Regions from separate parts of the Acetobacterium sp. MES1 genome, predicted to be linked through region 1. Evidence: riboswitches for the same ligand, from Rfam matches in the RefSeq annotation. Region 1 holds a riboswitch; each other region holds the start of a gene.

What was found. A riboswitch is a leader RNA that binds a small molecule or an ion and turns the genes downstream of it on or off. The one in region 1 is predicted to bind cyclic di-GMP.
Region 2: another riboswitch for cyclic di-GMP. It lies ahead of BI182_RS02680 (type II secretion system protein); the one in region 1 lies ahead of BI182_RS11040 (glycosyl hydrolase family 28-related protein).
Region 3: another riboswitch for cyclic di-GMP. It lies ahead of BI182_RS01205 (putative bifunctional diguanylate cyclase/phosphodiesterase); the one in region 1 lies ahead of BI182_RS11040 (glycosyl hydrolase family 28-related protein).
Region 4: another riboswitch for cyclic di-GMP. It lies ahead of BI182_RS12385 (flagellar hook-length control protein FliK); the one in region 1 lies ahead of BI182_RS11040 (glycosyl hydrolase family 28-related protein).

What each region holds. Positions count from the first base shown of each region.
Region 1 covers NZ_MJUY01000036.1:87,844-92,645, forward strand. The annotation lists gene BI182_RS11035 (NAD-dependent epimerase) at 1-738, opposite strand, end outside; gene BI182_RS11040 (glycosyl hydrolase family 28-related protein) at 958-2,538, opposite strand; cyclic di-GMP riboswitch class I at 2,551-2,625, opposite strand; cyclic di-GMP riboswitch class I at 2,659-2,734, opposite strand; cyclic di-GMP riboswitch class I at 2,799-2,874, opposite strand; gene aat (leucyl/phenylalanyl-tRNA--protein transferase) at 3,348-4,211, shown strand; gene BI182_RS11050 (WbqC family protein) at 4,234-4,802, opposite strand, start outside.
Region 2 covers NZ_MJUY01000009.1:7,608-12,409, forward strand. The annotation lists gene BI182_RS02670 (prepilin peptidase) at 1-390, opposite strand, end outside; gene BI182_RS02675 (hypothetical protein) at 409-807, opposite strand; gene BI182_RS02680 (type II secretion system protein) at 1,125-1,640, opposite strand; cyclic di-GMP riboswitch class I at 1,828-1,931, opposite strand; cyclic di-GMP riboswitch class I at 2,175-2,277, opposite strand; gene BI182_RS02685 (type IV pilus twitching motility protein PilT) at 2,466-3,518, opposite strand; gene BI182_RS02690 (GspE/PulE family protein) at 3,533-4,802, opposite strand, start outside.
Region 3 covers NZ_MJUY01000004.1:53,659-58,460, forward strand. The annotation lists gene BI182_RS01195 (aldo/keto reductase) at 1-553, opposite strand, end outside; gene BI182_RS01200 (glucose-6-phosphate isomerase) at 751-2,088, shown strand; cyclic di-GMP riboswitch class I at 2,278-2,353, shown strand; gene BI182_RS01205 (putative bifunctional diguanylate cyclase/phosphodiesterase) at 2,381-3,886, shown strand; gene BI182_RS01210 (LiaF domain-containing protein) at 3,928-4,386, opposite strand; gene BI182_RS01215 (HD domain-containing protein) at 4,566-4,802, shown strand, end outside.
Region 4 covers NZ_MJUY01000047.1:25,323-30,124, forward strand. The annotation lists gene BI182_RS12375 (TIGR02530 family flagellar biosynthesis protein) at 1-72, opposite strand, end outside; gene BI182_RS12380 (flagellar hook assembly protein FlgD) at 105-530, opposite strand; gene BI182_RS12385 (flagellar hook-length control protein FliK) at 544-2,181, opposite strand; cyclic di-GMP riboswitch class I at 2,544-2,628, opposite strand; gene BI182_RS12390 (Na/Pi cotransporter family protein) at 2,757-4,493, opposite strand.

The DNA of each region.
Region 1 (4,802 bases):
CTCCCTTTCATCCCAATTCTGATTGGCAATGGGAATTTTATCAATCAATTTGCTGATACATGCGACGATATCATCGATATAAGTAAAATCACGTTTCATTTTTCCGTGATTAAATACCTTAATCGGTTTTCCGGCTAGAATATCCTGAACAAAAGAAAAGTATGCCATATCAGGCCTTCCATATGGTCCATAAACCGTGAAAAACCGTAAGCCGGTTGTTGGAATATTGAACAGATGGCTGTAGGTATGGGCCATCAATTCGTTCGCTTTTTTAGTCGCAGCGTAAAGAGAAACCGGATGATCGACATTGTGATTGGTCGAAAATGGCACCTGTTTATTTCCACCATACACTGAGCTTGATGAGGCATAAAGAAGATGCTCCACTGGATAATTGCGACATGCTTCAAGGATATTCATAAATCCCACAAGGTTGGAATCCAGATAGGCATAAGGGTTAGTGATTGAATAACGGACGCCAGCTTGCGCAGCCAGATTAACCACATAGTCGGGTCGATGGGTTTCGAAAACTTGATCGACTGCAGCTTCATTTTTTAAATCCACTTGATAGAAACTAAACTTGCAATGATTTTTCAAGATAACCAAACGATCTTCTTTTAAGGATTGTTCGTAATAATCATTAAGATTGTCAATTCCAACTATTTGATGATTCTCGCCAAGCAATGAACTAGCTAAATGAAAACCAATGAAGCCTGCCACACCAGTAATTAGTATTTTCATTTTTACTCCGCCTTTTTCTCAAAACTTATTCATATTCCATTGTATGTATTTTACCCCTTTCAGCCGTAACTTACCACTATTTTAATGAATATTCATTCCGAAAAACCAGTTTTTCTTTTTTATCCTTTTGCAGCAAAAAAATAAGCCCTGCAAAAGCACGGCTTATTTTTTCTTGATCTTTTATTTTGTTTCAGAAATAATTCCAATTATTCTTTTTTCTTAATCAACCTTTGCTGTCAGCAGATTAAAATTATTGGTAGCCACGGAAAAATCAGAGCTGGAATTCAGTCGCTGGAATCCGCTGTAAGAATTATTGGACACTTGAATCTGGGTTCCTTCGGGATTATAAATCAGATAAGAGTAGGATGCGCCGCTATTGGTAAAGGTATTGTTTCGCAGCACGGCCTGTGATCCCACACCTCTGAATCCGATACCGTATTTGTCGATACTGCTGTACTGGAAGCTGGAGTTTTCAACCACGACATTGGTTGTCTTGGAAGTGCTGCTGGCACTGATTAACGGAATTTTATTGACATTTGTAACGTTCATTCCAGAGATCGTGGTATCCTTCACTTCTCCGATAAACCAGTACAATGCACCGGCCATCCCGGTTGAGTCAACGGTAACATTGCTAATACTTGCCTGATAGCTGTTGCCGATGCTGAATGCGCCAATATCGGTGGTTGTTGGCTTGGCACCACTGATGTTGACATCGCTGATGGTTAAGCTGTTGGCATCAGCAATTTTGAATCCCAGACCGCTGCCAGTGATGGTTAAGCCTTTAACTGTGACGTTATTGGCACCAGTATTGATGTGCATCCCGACAACGCTGTTCTTGACACGACAATTTTCAAAGACGATGTGATCCGGTGGGGTTGGGAATTTTTCATTACCAGCTACAGCAATACCGCCACCAGGGGCATTATTGAACTCGACGTTTCGAAACAGGAAATTGCTGTTATCGCCGCGAATATAAGCTGCATGAAGCCATTTTGTTCCGCCATCATTGGCGTTAAGAATACTGTCGGTCATGGTTAAGTTGTTAGTTCCGGAAATCTGAATGGGCATCCCGGTTTTATCAATTTTAAGATTGCTGACGGTGACTCCCTGGTTGCGGCTGCTTCCGGATTGTCCCATTTTCAGACCCACATACATACTGTCCATCGAAACATCTTTGATCGTCAGATTGCTGATGCCCTGGAAAAACATTCCCTGAACGTTACTGATCATGCTGTTGGCATAATAGTCGGCTCCAGCGATGGTGTTCTGGGATTTTAGTGTCAACCCTTCAAGGGTAACATTTGAAATGTATGAAGCCGGATTTGACCACAAAATATTTGCTACGGCTGACGGCTGTGGCGCCATGTACAAGGTAGCCCCATAACCGCTGATTCTGGTATTGTTCTTGACTTCCAGTTGACTGGTAACCACATAGGTTCCTGCCGGAATTGTCAAGGTAACGTTTTTACTGCTGGCATCATTAATGGCATTTTGAATCGCTGCCGTATCATTGGTGATGCCATCCCCTTTTGCGCCAAAATCTTTGACACTGACTCCCTGATTCACTGGTGTTGTTGGTGGTGTGACAACTGGTTCAGTCACTACGGGTTCAGTCACTACGGGTTCAGTCACTACGGGTTCAGTCACTACGGGTTCGGTCACCACGGGTTCGGTCACCACGGGTTGTGTAACTGTGACAGGTTTTTTAGGAGGTCTGACTCTGGCTGCAAATGCCGAATTTATTGGCATAACACTAAATAACACAAATAATGTGACTAAAAAAACAGATATTTTTTTCATGATGGTATTCCTTTCGGTAGCCGGCTGCCATTTTACAGGCCCTTAGCTTTGCGTCCCAACTTTTCAGTTGGTTTGCCTTTTTCGTTGAATAACGATGAATTGCAAATAAAAAACTTCCCTTTCGGTAACTGGCTGCCATTTTACAGGCCCTTTAGCTTTGCGTCCCTATTTTTCAACAGGTTTGCCTTTATCGTTGGAAAGTGATTCCACGATCAATATTAAAATTTTGTAATCGCTTTTTTTGAGTATGTTACCTTCCTTTCGGTAGCTGGCTGCCATTTTACAGGCCCTTTAGCTTTGCGTCTCTGACTTTCACCAAATTTGCTTTTATCGTAGAAAATAAACGGCACCTTAAACAACTCCCCAAATCAAATTGATTTGTTAAGTATTGTTTTATACGTTCCATTTTTTGAATCGCACTTACATACAATCTCTTAACTGAGCAAATATTCGAATATTAAAATATTTGCTTTTCTTGGGCTCACTATATCACATTTTTGGATACTAGTCAATGCCTTGTTTAACTTTTTTTAAATTTGTTTTTGCCAGAGCTTCAAAACCGTCACATGCGCTATATGTTGATGCCAGAAATATTCTGTTCCAAGATATGGTATCTCTTCGGATCAATTGCTATCCTTGCCAAAATGGCTTAATTGTCAGATATTTTTGATTTCAGAAATCGGTAGTTTGTGATGCAACTCATTTTATTTTTTTAACTTAACGCAGATAAATCACATTTTTGGGTAATAAATAAATGTACCCAATCAGTCTTTTTTTACACGAAACTTTGTATCGGGAGGCGCTAAATTATGTTTAAAAATTTTAAATCACAACTGATTAAAATGGATGCACGATTGTTCAATGGTACTCTCAAGGCATTTTATATAAAACATATCCAGTATAAAGGCAAAGCATATTTTTTAACCAAAGAATTATATTTTCCACCACATACAACTGCGAACAAGAGCGTCCGGATGGGTTCTGCTGGCGAATTATTAGCGGTTGGTGGCGATCTAAGCCCTGAACGAATTATTTTTGCTTTCAAAAATGGTATTTACCCATCATCACTTGTTGATCAGCCAATTTTATGGTGGACTTCAGAGATCCGTTGTGTTTTGTTTCCTGAGCATCTTCATATTTCAAAAGTCATGTGGCGTTTAATTAAGCACAACCATTTTCACCTGACCGTGGACAAAGCGTTTGATGATGTCATCAATGGCTGTACCGAATCCCGAGAAGCGTACACCTGGCTCACCCCTGACCGTAAAAAATCGTGTTGCACTTTACATGATTTAGGTTACAAACACTCCATCGAGGTTTGGCAAGATGGCAATCTGGTGGCCGGATTGTTTGGCTTCTCATGCGGCTCATATTTTTATATCTCTTCAATGTTTACACGTGTTAACCACGCTTCGAAATTTGCCATGATCGCCTTGACCATTCGACTGGAAGAATTGAACTGTACGATGATCGATTGCGGAACCTGGCCAACCGATCATCTCAAAAGCATGGGCGTCGTCACAATCGAGCGTGACGAGTTTCTGAAGCGATTAGACCAAAGCATCAATGTTCCTGCAATTATCAATAACTGGGAAGAGCTTTTTGAAAACTGGGACTTTTGCCAAGCCGTCAAAAATCACTTAGTAAAAAATAACCTCGATCCGATATCTTGAATTCTTTTAATGTCGCAATGATCTAATTGTGGCCTTCAACCAGGTCATATTCTGTTAGCATCGCTTTAATTCGATCCCTGGGATTAAACATCATCACATCAATGATCGATAAGTTTGGCACAAACTGATAATAAAATTGTCGGTATTCTAATGTCTCCCTCGTTTTAATAAATTTAAGTTCAATACCATTTTCTGCAAATTTACGTTTTGAATATAAATCCATTCCACCGATCGAATTTATGTAACGTTTTGCCTTCAATTCTTTGCACACATAAATAACTGAATCCTGATAATCTAGTTCCGGTGATAATAAAAAGGAGGATTCAATTAATATTTCTGTTTCAATGTCCAGAAATACACAAATTTCTTTTATACTATTCGTCAGGAACTCTGCAACGTTATTATTGCTAAAATTCACAATCACTTCAATTAAAGGATAAATCAATTTGAATTCCGGAGCTTTCCGGTATGAATTCACAATTTTATTCAGGAATGCACGACTTCCCCTTGGGTCAGATTGCATTACAAAGCTCCGTTTATTGATGTCGAGGAAAGAACTGTCTCGATTTAATGGTAATGTGATCAGTAAAG
Region 2 (4,802 bases), on a different contig from region 1:
ACCATTGGGAATAATCATTGTATCAAAATCGATCATCGTGATGCAGATTAAAATCGCCCCGGCGGCAAACACCACCAGCCACTGAAAGGAAAAACCGTAGACCGCAAAAATCAAAATCGCCAGCAGCCCGGTAAAAAGTTCGACTAACGGATAGCGGATGGATATGGACCCGCCGCAATCGGCACATTTGCCCCGCAGCCAGAGGTAGCTAAACAGCGGAATATTGTGATAGCCCTTGATCGGGGCATTACAGTTCGGGCAAAAGGAACGGCCGTTAGCCACCGAAATTTCCAGCGGCACCCGATAAATGACGACGTTAAGAAAACTGCCGATGACGATGCCGATGACAAAAATATAGAGATAAAGAATAAATTGAATCAGTGCAACCATCGGCGTTTTCCTTTCGCATTATTTTTCTTTGGTAACTTCAAGGTTTCCGGGGGAATAGCTGGTGACCCGTCCGCCCCGGCGATAGACAATATAATCGATGGTGGCATCCCGGTTTTCATCAACCACAGTGATGACCGCATCCTGATTGACCTCAACGCCAATATAATCAAGCAGATCATCCTGCACTGGCACCTGGTAGTGACCAGTCGCCGCCGACTCAATGGCTCTGGCCTGGGCGGCCAGATAGACCAGCCGGGCATTGGCGGCATTGGCGCTGTGCTGGCTACTCAGTACCAGACCGGCAATAATCACCACCACAAAAAACAGGATACTGACCACCGCCAGGGGAAACCCCCGATCAAAGGCGACCGGCTCGTTTTTGGCAGGAGGAAACTGATATTTGGCAATTGGGTTCACGGTTTACCTCCCGGAAATGTGAAGCTGCCAACCTTAAAATTTGACAGCAATGATTGACGACAAAACGTTGGTTCATTTTACCATGTGATCCGTCGGATTGGCTTAAAAGGATGTAAAGATTTGGCTTTTTTTAGTAGTGGACTCGCCGATTGACGCTGGTGTTGGTTTGCTTCATTGTCCCCACCTACTGAATATTTGATTTTTATGAACTGCTGAAATAAAAAAAATCTCCCTATCCCCGCAAACCCAATGACGGGTTTGCGCCTGGGAGGGAGGAGAAAATATCCTATGGCGCATAGGCTATCAACTTTATTTCACTACTCAAATTTTGAATTAGGCTTTAACGGATCCAAGACTTCTCCATCTCTTGTATATGTTACTTCTTTTACCTGTCCATCTGTACCAATTTTTACAACCCATAAAGAATCAGTAGCTCCAGCATCTTCACTCGCTTTAATATCCGTTCCCAGAAAAGTCAACATTTTTCTGGCCGCCTCAGGCAGAGCAGCAATTTCTGCATCTGTGTCCGCTCCTTTGAGCACATCAGATCCTAAATTTACCGCAATAGCACCTGCCGCTGCGGGAGTCGCTATATTTAGGTTAGTATTTGCATTAGCTTTGTCTTTTGCAAAATATTCTGTAGCGATTGCTTGCGCAGCTACATAAACTTCTCTCTGTTCTGCAATCGCCGCTTTCTTTTTAGCATCTTTGACAAATCCAATCATTGAAGGAATCGTAAATGCCGCCAACACCGCCAGGATCACCAATACCACAATAATTTCCACCAGGGTAAACCCTTTTCTGCTTCTCCGTATCTTATTAATCAGTTCCATGTTTTGCTCCTTATTTCGTTTTTTTTATGCTCTATATGATCATCTGCGCCAGCGATGATTTATATACTTATTTTTATATATGACTGATTGGTAAGTGATAATGATTATCTCACACTTCTCCTTAAGCTGCCTTAATCCCGCTCCATTATTGCCAAATTTTTTGTCAAAAAAAGCCGCACTCTCACCGTGCGGCAGCTGGCTGTCGTATCGTGGTGGTTTGGTGCCCTGACCACGGCTTTAGACCCTTTAGCTTTGCGTCCCAGGGTTTCCCCTGCTTTGCCTTTTTCGAATTTACATTAGTTTAATCTTAGTTGATAGTGATTAAAAAGTCAAGTTAATATTTTACATCTTCGTGACATATCCTTTGTATTTTAGATGACTCTTTTGCGGTTGAGTCATTGTTCTTTTTAGCCTTGTTTTGATTCGCTTGCGTTAGAAAGCGTAACAACCCTCATAAATTTGCCCGCTTTAAAAACCTGCCCGTCATTTCTATCCATCATTTCAACTTTTAGGCACAAAAAAAGCCACATCTCGTGTGGCAGCTGGCTGTCCTATTATCTGGCGTATAAACCGCCAGCATAACGTAGACCCTAAAGCTTTGCGTCACAGACTTTCATCTGATTTGCTCTTCGCTCTCTTAGGGTAATTCTTTTTCAATTAAAAGTCAAGCTAATCTTTTTATAAATTTTTAATGGGATAAGGTGGTTTTTTAGCCAAGTGTTTTTAATTTGTTCATTTTATGAACAGGTTCTGAATTTTCAACCGTGTTGTGGGCGGTCACGGACCGCCCCTACAAATTATAACTGACGTTATTTTAATAACAGGCTATCGCCCAAAATACTGGTTAAACTCCTGCTTGTCGCTGGCCCACTCAAGGCCGACCTCGTAGCTGATTTTCTGGTCGCGGACCAGCATCGCCAAATCGGCATTGAGGGTTTTCATCCCATCCCGGCCACCGGTTTGCATCACCGAAGCCAGTTGGTGGGTTTTGTTTTCACGGATCAGGTTTAAGACCGCATCGGTGCCAATCAGCACCTCCAGGGCGGCCATCCGGCCCTCGCCGCTAGCCAGGGGCACCAGCTGCTGGGTAACGACCCCTTTTAAAATGCTGGACAGCTGGGTGCGGATCTGCTGTTGGCTGTGGGGCGGAAAAACGTCAATGATTCGGTCGATGGTATTGGCGGCGCCAATGGTATGCAGGGTCGACAGCACCAGATGGCCGGTTTCAGCGGCGGTGACGGCGGCCGATACCGTTTCGTAGTCCCGCATTTCGCCCACCAGAATAACATCCGGGTCTTCCCGCAGCGACGACCGCAGGGCGGCGGCAAAGGAGCTGGCATCGACCCCGATTTCCCGCTGATGAACAATGCTGTGCTTGTGTGTATGCTTATACTCCACCGGGTCTTCAATGGTTAAGATATGGACCGCCCGGTTGGTATTGATATAGTCAATCATCGAGGCCAGGGTGGTTGATTTCCCGCTGCCAGTGGGCCCGGTAATCAGAATCAGCCCCCGGGGCTCCGATGCCAGCTTGCGGATAATCGGTGGCAGCTTGAGTTCCTCAAAGCTGGGGATGGTATCGTTAAGCAGGCGGATGGCGGCGGCATAGCTGCCCTGCTGTTTATAGATATTGACCCGTTGCCGCAGCCCTTCCGGGGTAACATGGCAAAAATCCAGGTCACTTCCATCTTCCAGCTTTTTGCGCTCCGCCGGGGTCAGGATGCTAAAAATCAGCTGTTCAATCAGCTGCGGGTTGTGCTCAAAATCACTCTGATAGAGGCGACCGTTTTTTCTAAAAACCGGGGGCAGGTCCCGGGATAAATGAATGTCCGAACAGTCGTTGCGGCGACCATAGTTGACCAGATCTAAAAAACGCATTCTCAGGCTCCTCCCTATTCCACATAGTATGATAATTTAAGAAATTCTTCCATCGAGGTAATCCCCTGGATGGTCAGATTAGCAACACTTTTTCTCAGCGGAATCAGCTTCCCGGTTTGTTCCACATAGTTATAAATATCCTCAATCGGTTCTTTTCGGGAAATCAGATTGCGGATGGTTTTATCAATCGCCAAAATTTCATGGATGGCAGTTCTGCCTTTATAGCCGGTATTATTACAAATATGGCAGCCCCGGCCCCGGTAGAGGGTGGTCAGCCGGGGTTCTCCCAGCAGCTCTCTTTCAATTTCTGAAGCGACATAGGCTTCGCGGCAGTTGGGACAGATTTTCTTGACCAATCGTTGGGCTACCACCCCGGTCAGGGAGTTGGCCACCAGATAGGGCTCGACGCCCATGTCCTGGAGCCGAACTACCGCCGACACGGCGTCGTTGGTATGGAGGGTGGACAGCACCAGATGGCCGGTAATGGCCGAACGGACAGCAATCGAGGCGGTTTCGGTGTCCCGAGTTTCACCGACCATGATAATGTCAGGATCCTGCCGCAGGATCGAGCGGAGTCCCACATCAAAGGTCAGCCCGGCCAAAATATTGACCTGGGTCTGATTGATCTTGGGCAGGTTTCGTTCCACCGGATCTTCGATGGTGGCAATATTGACATTTCGCTGACTGAGCATTTCCAAAATCATATAAAGGGTGGTGGTTTTGCCACTACCGGTGGGGCCGGTAATATAGACCACCCCATGGGGGCTTTGCAGCATCTGGAGGATTTTCTGATAATCCCCATCGTTCATCCCGAATTGACCGGCATGATCCAGGGGGACGTTCATGCTTAAAAACCGCATGACCATTTTTTCGCCGTAGACGGTGGGAATACTGGAGCTGCGGACATTCATTTCAACCCCATCGATGCGGATCCGGAAATGGCCATCCTGGGGTACCCGGCGCTCGGCAATATCCAAATTGGAAAGAATCTTGATTCGGGCAATCAGCGACTGATGAAGATTATTGGCCAGGGTCAAATAATCAACAATCAGGCCATCGATCCGCAACCGGATAATGGTTTCTTTTTCAAAGGGCTCAATATGAATGTCACTGGCCCCGGCATTATGGCCTTTTAACAAGACCGAATTAACCAGATTGACAATCGGGGCGTCGCCCTCATTGGTGAGGATATCCTCAACAAAAGACAGGCTGCTGCCCTCGACGGTTTTGTTGGCAGCTTTGGCAGCTTTTTTGGCTTCAATTTCGGTATAGGTTTTGCGGATG
Region 3 (4,802 bases), on a different contig from region 1:
CATTTTTTGATTTGGCTTTTTCAAAGAGCGGTCCGCCACGGTTTTCGACAATATTATAAGGAAACTGAATGGTCTCAAATTTATCCTCATCCAGAGCACGATCGAGAACTTCATAAGAGTGGGAGGTAATGCCGATATGTTTAATCAGCCCCTGTTTTTTACAGTCGACCAGCGCATCATATCCACCCCCGGGGCTCATAATAGTTTCATAATCGGTCATCGTTTTGGCATTATGGAACTGATACAAATCGATGGTATCGGTTTGTAACTCGGCCAGACTGGTTTTAACATCAGCCATTACCTCATCATAGCTGAGTTTTGGGGTTTTTGTAGCCAGGTAAAAATGTTCCCGACCCCATTGTTTCAATGCTTCCCCGATCATTTCTTCACTGTTGGTGTAAGCTCTGGCAGTGTCAATAAAATTAACGCCTTCTTCAATAAGGTTTTCAACAATTTCGTCAACTTCCCATTGGTTACAGCGTTGGATTGGAATGCCACCAAAGCCAATAAGGGATACTTCTAATCCGGTTTGTCCCAGTACTCGCGTTTCCATTTTACACCTCTTCTTTTCTTGGTTTTGCCCATTTTATCATATCAAATCACAAAAGTCATCTGTTATGCGGGAATTGGCTCAAAGATCCGTTGCATTTCAACTTTCTTTCAGGTTGGTAGATGAACATTAATTGACACTCCAATCGCTGATGGTGTAAAATGAAACTATGTTAATAGTTAAGAAAGAAGGTAAGAATTATGAGTATTCGTTTCGATCTCTCTTATGCAAATATAGATTCCAGTGAGTTTGAAAGCCGCTATCAACAGTTGGCTCAAGCCAATGATGACTTGAACAATAAAACTGGGGTGGGCAATGATTTTCTGGGCTGGGTGGACTATCCGATCAAATATGATCAGGATGAATTTGTCCGGATTAAAGAGGCCGCCGAAAAAATTAAAGAGCGTTGCGATGCGTTGGTGGTGATTGGTATCGGTGGTTCCTATTTAGGCGCAAAAGCAGTCATTACAGCCCTGACCAGCCCTTTTTATAATGAAGAACCCCGAGCAGTACGAAAAGCCCCTAAAATATATTTTGCCGGTCAGAATATCAGTGGAAAATATCTGGAAAAGTTGCTGGCACTGCTTGCGGATCAGGATGTCTGTGTCAATGTTATTTCGAAATCCGGGACAACCACGGAACCGGCCATCGCCTTTCGGTTTTTCAAACAGTTTTTGGAAGATAAGTATGGCAAAGCGGGGGCACAGGAGCGGATCTTTGTGACAACGGATGCCGCCCGGGGAGCCTTAAAGTTTATGGCTGATGAAGAAGGCTACGAAACCTTCGTGATTCCCGATGATATTGGCGGTCGTTACTCCGTTTATACCGCCGTCGGTTTGCTGCCCATTGCAGCAGCGGGGATTGATATTGATGCGCTGATGGACGGTGGAAAATCTGGCTATGAGGAGTATAACAAACCGGAGTTTGAAAAAAACCCCTGTTTCCAATATGCATTGTATCGGAATGTCCTTTACAACCGCAGCAAGAATATTGAAATATTAGTGGATTATGATCCCTCTCTGGAGTATCTGGCAGAGTGGTGGAAACAATTATTTGGTGAAAGTGACGGTAAAGATGGCAAGGGTCTTTTTCCGGCTTCGGCGCATTTTTCCACCGATCTCCATTCGCTGGGGCAGATGATTCAGGATGGTCCCAAAAACCATTTTGAAACCGTAATTGTCATCGAAGCGGATCAATCGGATCTCAAAGTTTTCCGGGACGAAAAGAATCTGGAAGGACTTAACTACCTCACCGGCTGGGAAATCGATGCTGTCAATGAAAAAGCCTTTATGGGCACCCTGCTGGCTCATGTTGATGGCGGAGTCCCCAATGGGATCATCCGACTTAAAAAACTGGATGCCTTTCATATTGGCAAACTGATTTATTTTTTCGAAAAAGCCTGTGGCTTAAATGGTTATTTACTGGGGGTTAATCCTTTTGATCAGCCCGGAGTGGAAGCCTATAAAAAGAATATGTTTGCCTTGCTGCATAAGCCTGGTTATGAAGATCTGACTGCCGAATTGGAAGAACGGCTATAGACAATCACAGCGTCCACAAAAGAATCGGCTATTCTTTGCGATAGTGGCAACGAAAGAATGAAAAATTGAATATTTAGCACACGACAGATCGTTACAATTGTGATACAATATTAAAAAAAATAATACAAATTGTCGATTAACGTTCCTGAAAAAACGCCAAAAAATATGGTTCTTCGGCATAAAAAATACTGAATTACAGGGCAAAACTGTTGTGAAATAGTGACGCAAAGCTAAAGGGACTTTCTTAAGTCAGCCAGTTACTCAAATAGATTTAACGATTTAGGAGGTAATGGTGAAGAAATATGACGAAAAAAAGTTTTTAATTCTCAGCTTTGCGTTGTTTTTTTTGGTCATGATGATGGGCTTCATTAATTTTGTGGCTTTAACTCAGGAGTCTTACGAGATAATTCTGGGGACGCTTCTCTATGGTCTGGCGTTTATGGGTCTCTTTGTGATCAGTTTAAGCAGTAATCTTGCCATCGGTACCTTTAAAAAAGAAATCCAGCGGCTTAAGCAGCTCCAGGATTTTGATTTTTTAACGGGTTGCCCCAACTGGATCACGTTTAAAAAGGAGTGTGAACGAATCCTGGACACAGATAATAGCCTTGATTATGCGATGGTTATCTTTGATATCGATAAGTTTAAGGCCATCAATGACTTATACGGGCACCAGACCGGTAATGAAATCCTCACTGCTATCGCAAAAATATTAGAAAAGTATCTCAATGAAGAAGAGCTTTTTGCCCGAATGGCCACCGATAATTTTTGTATTTTAATGAACTATGAGGGCTATGGAGAGTTTTCTCAGAGGCTGGAAAATTTAATTCGCAAAATCAATAGTTACTCTCAGAAATTCATCGTCAGCATCTCTATGGGTATCTATCTGATTGGCGAAACGGAGTTGGATATTAGTGCGCTTAGTGATCGTGCCAATATGGCAAAACGGTCGATCAAAGATAATTCCCAGATTAGCTATGCATTTTATGAAGAATCCATGCGGGTTGCACTGATTCTTGAAAATGAAATTGAAAACCGAATGGAAAAAGCATTGGCAAGTGGCGAATTTGAAGTTTATCTTCAGCCCAAATATCTGTTTTCGGACGAACAGATTATTGGTGCCGAGGCGCTGGTGCGCTGGAATGATCCCGAGCGGGGGATGCTGCCACCCAATGAATTTATTCCCTTGTTTGAAAAAAATGGGTTTGTCAAAAAAATTGATACCTATATGTTTGAAGCGGTGTGCAAGCTACTGGCCAAATGGCAAAAAGAAATGGATCAACTGACCAATATGATTATTTCGGTTAATTTTTCCCGGCTTCATCTGGAAAATATGCTGTTACCGGAAGAATTGCTGGCTATTACCAATCGTTATCAGATCGATCCTAAAATGATCGAAATTGAGCTGACCGAAGGTACGATTTTTAATAATGATGTCCAGATGGTTGAGATTATGAATCATTTAAAAGATTTTGGATTTCATATTTCCATTGATGATTTTGGTCGGGCCTATTCATCTCTCAACACCTTAAAAAACCTACCAGCGGATATTTTAAAATTGGACAAGGCTTTTTTCAGCGAATCGACGGATAATGCCCGGGGAGAGAAGATCATTACCAGTATGTTGAACATGGCCAAGGATCTGGATCTGATTACCGTGGCTGAAGGGGTGGAAACCCGGGAACAGGTGGAGTTTCTTAAAGAGAAGGGGTGCGACATTGCTCAGGGATTTTTCTATGCCAAGCCCATGAATGTGTTTGAATTTGAAGATCTTGTCAAAGAAAAACTGAAATCAGCTTAGGCTGGATTTCAGTTTTTTTAAGTGTTTATCGCAGGCGATGATTATTCTGAAGGATTTTCAAAATTCAGACCACCACAGGTAATGTCGGCAAAAACCGAGAGGGCCACTGAATGATCGGGATCGATACAAACCGTGTGATCGGCAATTCCGCCAAATTTACAGGTATCAACAATTTTTAGCCGGAAGTTGTCAGGAACAATGATGTTTAGGCCACCATTAACGATGTTGATATCCATGCGATACGCATCTTTTTCGGTGATCACCTCTGAAAAATCAAGCTGCATGCCCCCAAAGAAGGCTCCGATTTTTATGTCCTGCATCGTTTGCTTTTGGTAATCTTTCATTTTTCCGCCATAGAGAACGGCTTCATCCAGCGATTTGGGACTCTTATCCAGACTGTCTTCAAATGTTTTGGCCTTTTTTATCACACCGGCGTGATAAAGCGCCACGCTGGTGGCCAAAATAACACTGGTTCCGATGAGTATGTTTTTTATCTTCATGATTGATCCTTCCTGTTCTTTTTAATCAGTTTACCATGATTTTAAGAAGAACCGTATCTTTTTTTGTTTTTTTAAAGAACATCTCCGATAATTTTAACTAAAAATAAAGGTATTATGCTATAATATTCGAAGCATCTGTTCAGCATTGCTGAATAAATAAGAGCAAATGAAAGGTCTCAATGGAAACAAAAAAGTATTATGATGAGTTTGAAACCATTGTTGGCGATATTATAACACACAGTGAATTCCAAAAATTAAGAGAAATTGATCACCATGGCAATGGTTTGTATGAACATTCAGTCGCAGTTGGATATTACTCCTATCGCGTAGCCAGATTTTTAGGTATGGATTATGCCTCCATTGCCCGGGGCGCAACCCTCCATGATTTTTTTCTGGAGTCCTGGCAGGGAAAGGTG
Region 4 (4,802 bases), on a different contig from region 1:
GGTTATTTTTTCGGTTTGTCGAATGATGGCATCATTTAACCGATAAAAATTCCCATTGATTCTGTCCGTCATTGGATCACCTCTTCTTAAACACTAAATGTCAATTATTCTGATTTCGACTGCGTTACTTCCATAATACTGCTCATCGGGTAAGACACACCATTCACAATCACCTGAGCATCGCCGTCATATAAGTTGACACCTTCAACAACCCCTGATACCACATGGAGAGATCCATCAGAAGCGTTTTCTGCCAGAGTAATGTCTTTTCCAATCAAACTCATGGAGTAAACCGTTTTGGTCATTTCATTCAGTTCAGTCAAGGCCTGCACCATCGAAAATTGAGCCATCTGGGTTGTATATTGCGAGGTGTCTGCGGTATTGTTCATATCCTGATTCTGTAACTGGGCCACCATCAACTTGAGAAAATCATCCATATCCAAAGATGTGCCGGTTTTCTTTGTCGAAGTAGTTGTTGCTGACGTCGCTGCTGCGGTACTTAAATAATTATTAATACTATCAATCGCCATTATATCTTCCTCCTTAAATCAAATAATTCACACGGTGGTTGGTATAGTTCTGGAGATTCTGGGGAATTAATACCGATTCGTCTTCATCACCATTTGTTGTGATGCTGTTTAATACTCCGCTGCTTTTAATAAACCGTTCTCTTAACAGAGCCTGATTTTGATTTTGATTGGGATCAGAACCATTGTTCATCATAAATGCTGCGTTCTGACTATCGCCACTTTGTTCTACCGGGGTATTTAAGTGCACCGTTTCCACTTGAACATTCTGAAGCGCCAAACCTCTAACCAATTGATTAATTTGTTTTCCCAATAGTTTTTGGGTTTCCTGGCTGACGGCCATAATATCAATGATCAGTTTTCCCTGATCGTAGCTCAATTTGACATCAATATCGCCTAAATTATCTGGTGACAAGGTCATTTGAAATACCGTTGGCTTGTTGGGCTCGAAATTCTGAAGAATTTTCTGCTGAACCTGCTGAGCGACCTCTGTTTTGTTCGTTGCTTGAACTTCTGCGCTTTTGTTTGAATTAACAGCGGCCATATTAACTTCCCGGCTATTCATTTTTTCTAAATTCTGATCTCCAATTTGCCCTTGTGCTTTTTCTAGAACATCCGATACTAATATTCTTTTGTCATCAGATTCTTCCCCTGATCGTTCCTCATTCTTTGCAACGCCCCCTGTGATTTTAGAAACATCATCCACTAAGCCAGATTCAGCATATTCAGTTATTGCAATTTCCGGTTCAACATCTTCACTAAATGTTCTTGCCGCCATTTTCGGTTCAGTGTCTTCTCTGAATGTTGTTGCTGCTATCTCCGGTTCAGTATCTTCTCTGAATGTTGTTGCCGCTATTTCCGGTTCAGCATCTTCTGAAAATTTTATTTCTGTCAACACAGGTCTAACGGCTTCAACCTGTTTAAACATTTGTCGCCGGGAATCTGTTGAAATTGTAAATTTGAATTCATCTCCCAGCTCGATTTGATTTTCTTTTTTTAAAGATTGATCACCTTCATTATCAGAGGTTTGTACACTCGCTTGCTCAGGCTTGACACCTTTAACTATCTCCGGATCACCATCAATTTTGACTTGGTTTTCACTTTCCATCTGGCTGGTGTTTTGTTGAAAAATCAGCATCTCTTCTTTTGTAACTTTGCCTGCCAAGACGAGCATTTGCCCCTGATCACTGCCTGTCTTCGGCTCTTCAACCCCTTCAATCCCTAATTTCAGGTTAAGCCGTGTCAGTGCTGTTTCGATACCTCCCTGAAAACTCTGGATAGCCATTAACTGTGCTGAATCCAGTGTTGATAAAGAACTGCTTTGCTGTCCTTCATCGCTTTTTAGCTCCGCTTCCTTCGGTTCTTCAACTTGATCATCAATAGTCGTGACCGCATCATCTTTTAGTGATGTTTGATCGCTTTGCCGTCGATTGTTTTCCGCAATCGATTTGGTTTCCCGCTGATTCTTTCGAACCTTCTCCAAATGATGATCCGCATGGCTGACATTCTGTTTTGACTGATCCAGCAAATCTTTAAACTGGGCGCTTCTTTCGTGTCCGCATGACTGACTGGTGGACGGATTTTCTGATTGCAAATTAAACCCTCTCACTCCCGTCATTGTCGACTTTCCTGTCGCTTGAAACTCTAAATTCATTGCCTACCTCCCTTCGTAAATTTAATTATTACCGATACAAAAACGTACCGCTAACATATCGAACAATTAAAATTGTTCGTTTATTATAACAGCCGAAACGACCGCAATAACCTACATACTATATGTATACTATATAAGCGAAAAAGACCTCTGTAAACATCTATATCACAAATTAAATTGGATCTTAAGAAAACTCCTATTTTAAATAACAATTGTTTCCGTCAAAAGAATCTTTCCTGAAAAACAAACCGGTCATTATTATATAACAGTCGACTATAACCCTGCAACTCATTTTATGGTTTAATTTCTAACAAAAAAAAGCAGCGACATTGCCACTGCTCATCATGGTAATCACCATCTCAATTTGCAACTGGCTGTCATATACCACCGTATTTAGACCCTGTAGTTTTGCGTCCTTACTTTTCAATAAGTATGCCAATATTACGTTGTTGTAATATTACGATATAATCCTCTCATTGTCAATGAAAATATTACTTTCTTTAAGGTAAATTTCTTGTAAACACCTCTATTTAGCTGTATTTATCTGCGTTTTGACCCTACCAGGTTGGTTGTATTTATTGCTGACTATCTTCCATCTCATTGTCATAATCATCTTTGGCAATCAACCCCTGATGCAGTTTTAAACCTAAAATACCCTGGGCAATGTTCGAGGCATGATCACCAACCCGTTCAATATTGGTCAACAGATCCAGAAAAATGACTCCGGCATAAGGATTGCAGATTCCCTCGTTAAGACGACGGATGTGGTCATCCTTTAAGCTTTCTGTCATTTCATCAATTTCTTCTTCTTCATCAAGAATTTTATAACATAAGCTTGACTCTTCTGTTTCCATTAATTCTACCATATCTCTGAGTGTGTTGGAAGTCAAACTGATTAAATTTAACACTTCCTGATTGGCAATATCACTGAAGACGATTTTATTAGTCGCCCGCATCTCAGCCAGCTCCCCGATATTCATGGCATGATCGCCAATTCGCTCCAGATCATGGCTCCCTTTCATGACGAAGGCCAGACGATCATTTTCTTCTTCCGACATATTTTCGTTTGAAAGCTTAACCGAGTATTCCACGATGCCTTGCTGAAATTCATCAATGCGTTCTTCCCGCTTAACTATTTCTTCAACCAGCTTTTCATTCCCATCCATGATGGATTCACAGGCGATTTTAAAATTCTTAAAACTCATTTCGGCCAGGCGATTTGTTTCTTTGACAACCTGACCTAAAGCAACAGAAGGATTATTGAGCAATCGATCATCCAGCTGCAATCCTTTTTCTTCTTCTTTCTCAGGATAGATTCGATCCAGAAAGGTGACAAAATAATTAATCAGGGGGAATAATACAATGGTGTTGGCTACATTAAAAAAGGTATGCGCCATGGCAATTTGTCTTGCCACATTGGGAACCACCTCACCGCTACTACTGATAAATACGCCGGAAATACTGACAATGAATTCATAAATGGGATTAATCGCCATGATGCTGTCCATCCCAACGAGCAGGATCATCACCCAGATGGCGCCAAAAACATTAACAAAAAGGTGGATAAAGGCCGCTTTTTTTGCGGCCGTGGAGGTGCCAATGCAGGAAATCAGAGCGGTCACACAGGTTCCAATATTGGTACCGATTAAAATGGGAATACAGATTTGGATCGCACCGGTTCCCCCAATACTGGCAAATACCCCTGACAAGGCCAGTGCCTGGAGCAAACCAATGGAGGCACTACTGCTTTGTATGATACCGGTGATCAGGGTTCCGATCAAAACTCCCAGCAGCGGATTTTTTCCATAAGTTGATAACAGATAAATGAAATCTTCACTTTCCCGGAGTGGCTCCATTGCAGTTGACATCGCAGCGATACCAAAGAATAAGATCCCAAAACCAAGCATGATACTGCCCCAATCGCGATTTTTTTTGCGGGAACTGAAAAGCGTTATCAGGGCACCAAAGCCGATAAAAACGGGTGCAAGTTCCGTCACATTAAATGCAATTAACTGAGCTGTGACTGTTGTTCCAATATTGGCACCGAGTATAACCCCAGCCGCCTGGGTAAGTGTCATCAGCGCAGCATTGACAAAACCAACCACCATCACCGTTGTGGTGCTGGAACTCTGAACAATCATTGTGACAACGGTTCCCACCAGGATCGCTTTAACCTTATTATTGGTTAAAACTTCCAATAGTTTTTTCATTTTTGTTCCAGCTACCGTTTTTAAGCCTTCGCTCATCATGTGCATCCCAAAAACAAATAACCCTAAACCTCCGAAAAGGCCAATCAGCATTTCTAACGTCATTATTTCCTCCAAAATAATCATTGATTAAGGCAACATCTATTCCAAATTAATAAACATAATGAAAGACCATGCATTTGCAACCTAATATCCTTATGTTAACCAGGATAATCGAATTTCTCTAAATTATATCACCTTTTTGAATTTAACATAATTTTAACATTAACTAATCTCTAAGAGAACCTTTTTTTTAATTATTTTATTTTGTATTTTGTTACTTTATCTTTTATAATATTAACCACGTTAACAATCCATTGCCGATCCTATTTCGGGTTTAATTAAAAAAAATGAAAACGAAGTTAGTCTAAATAT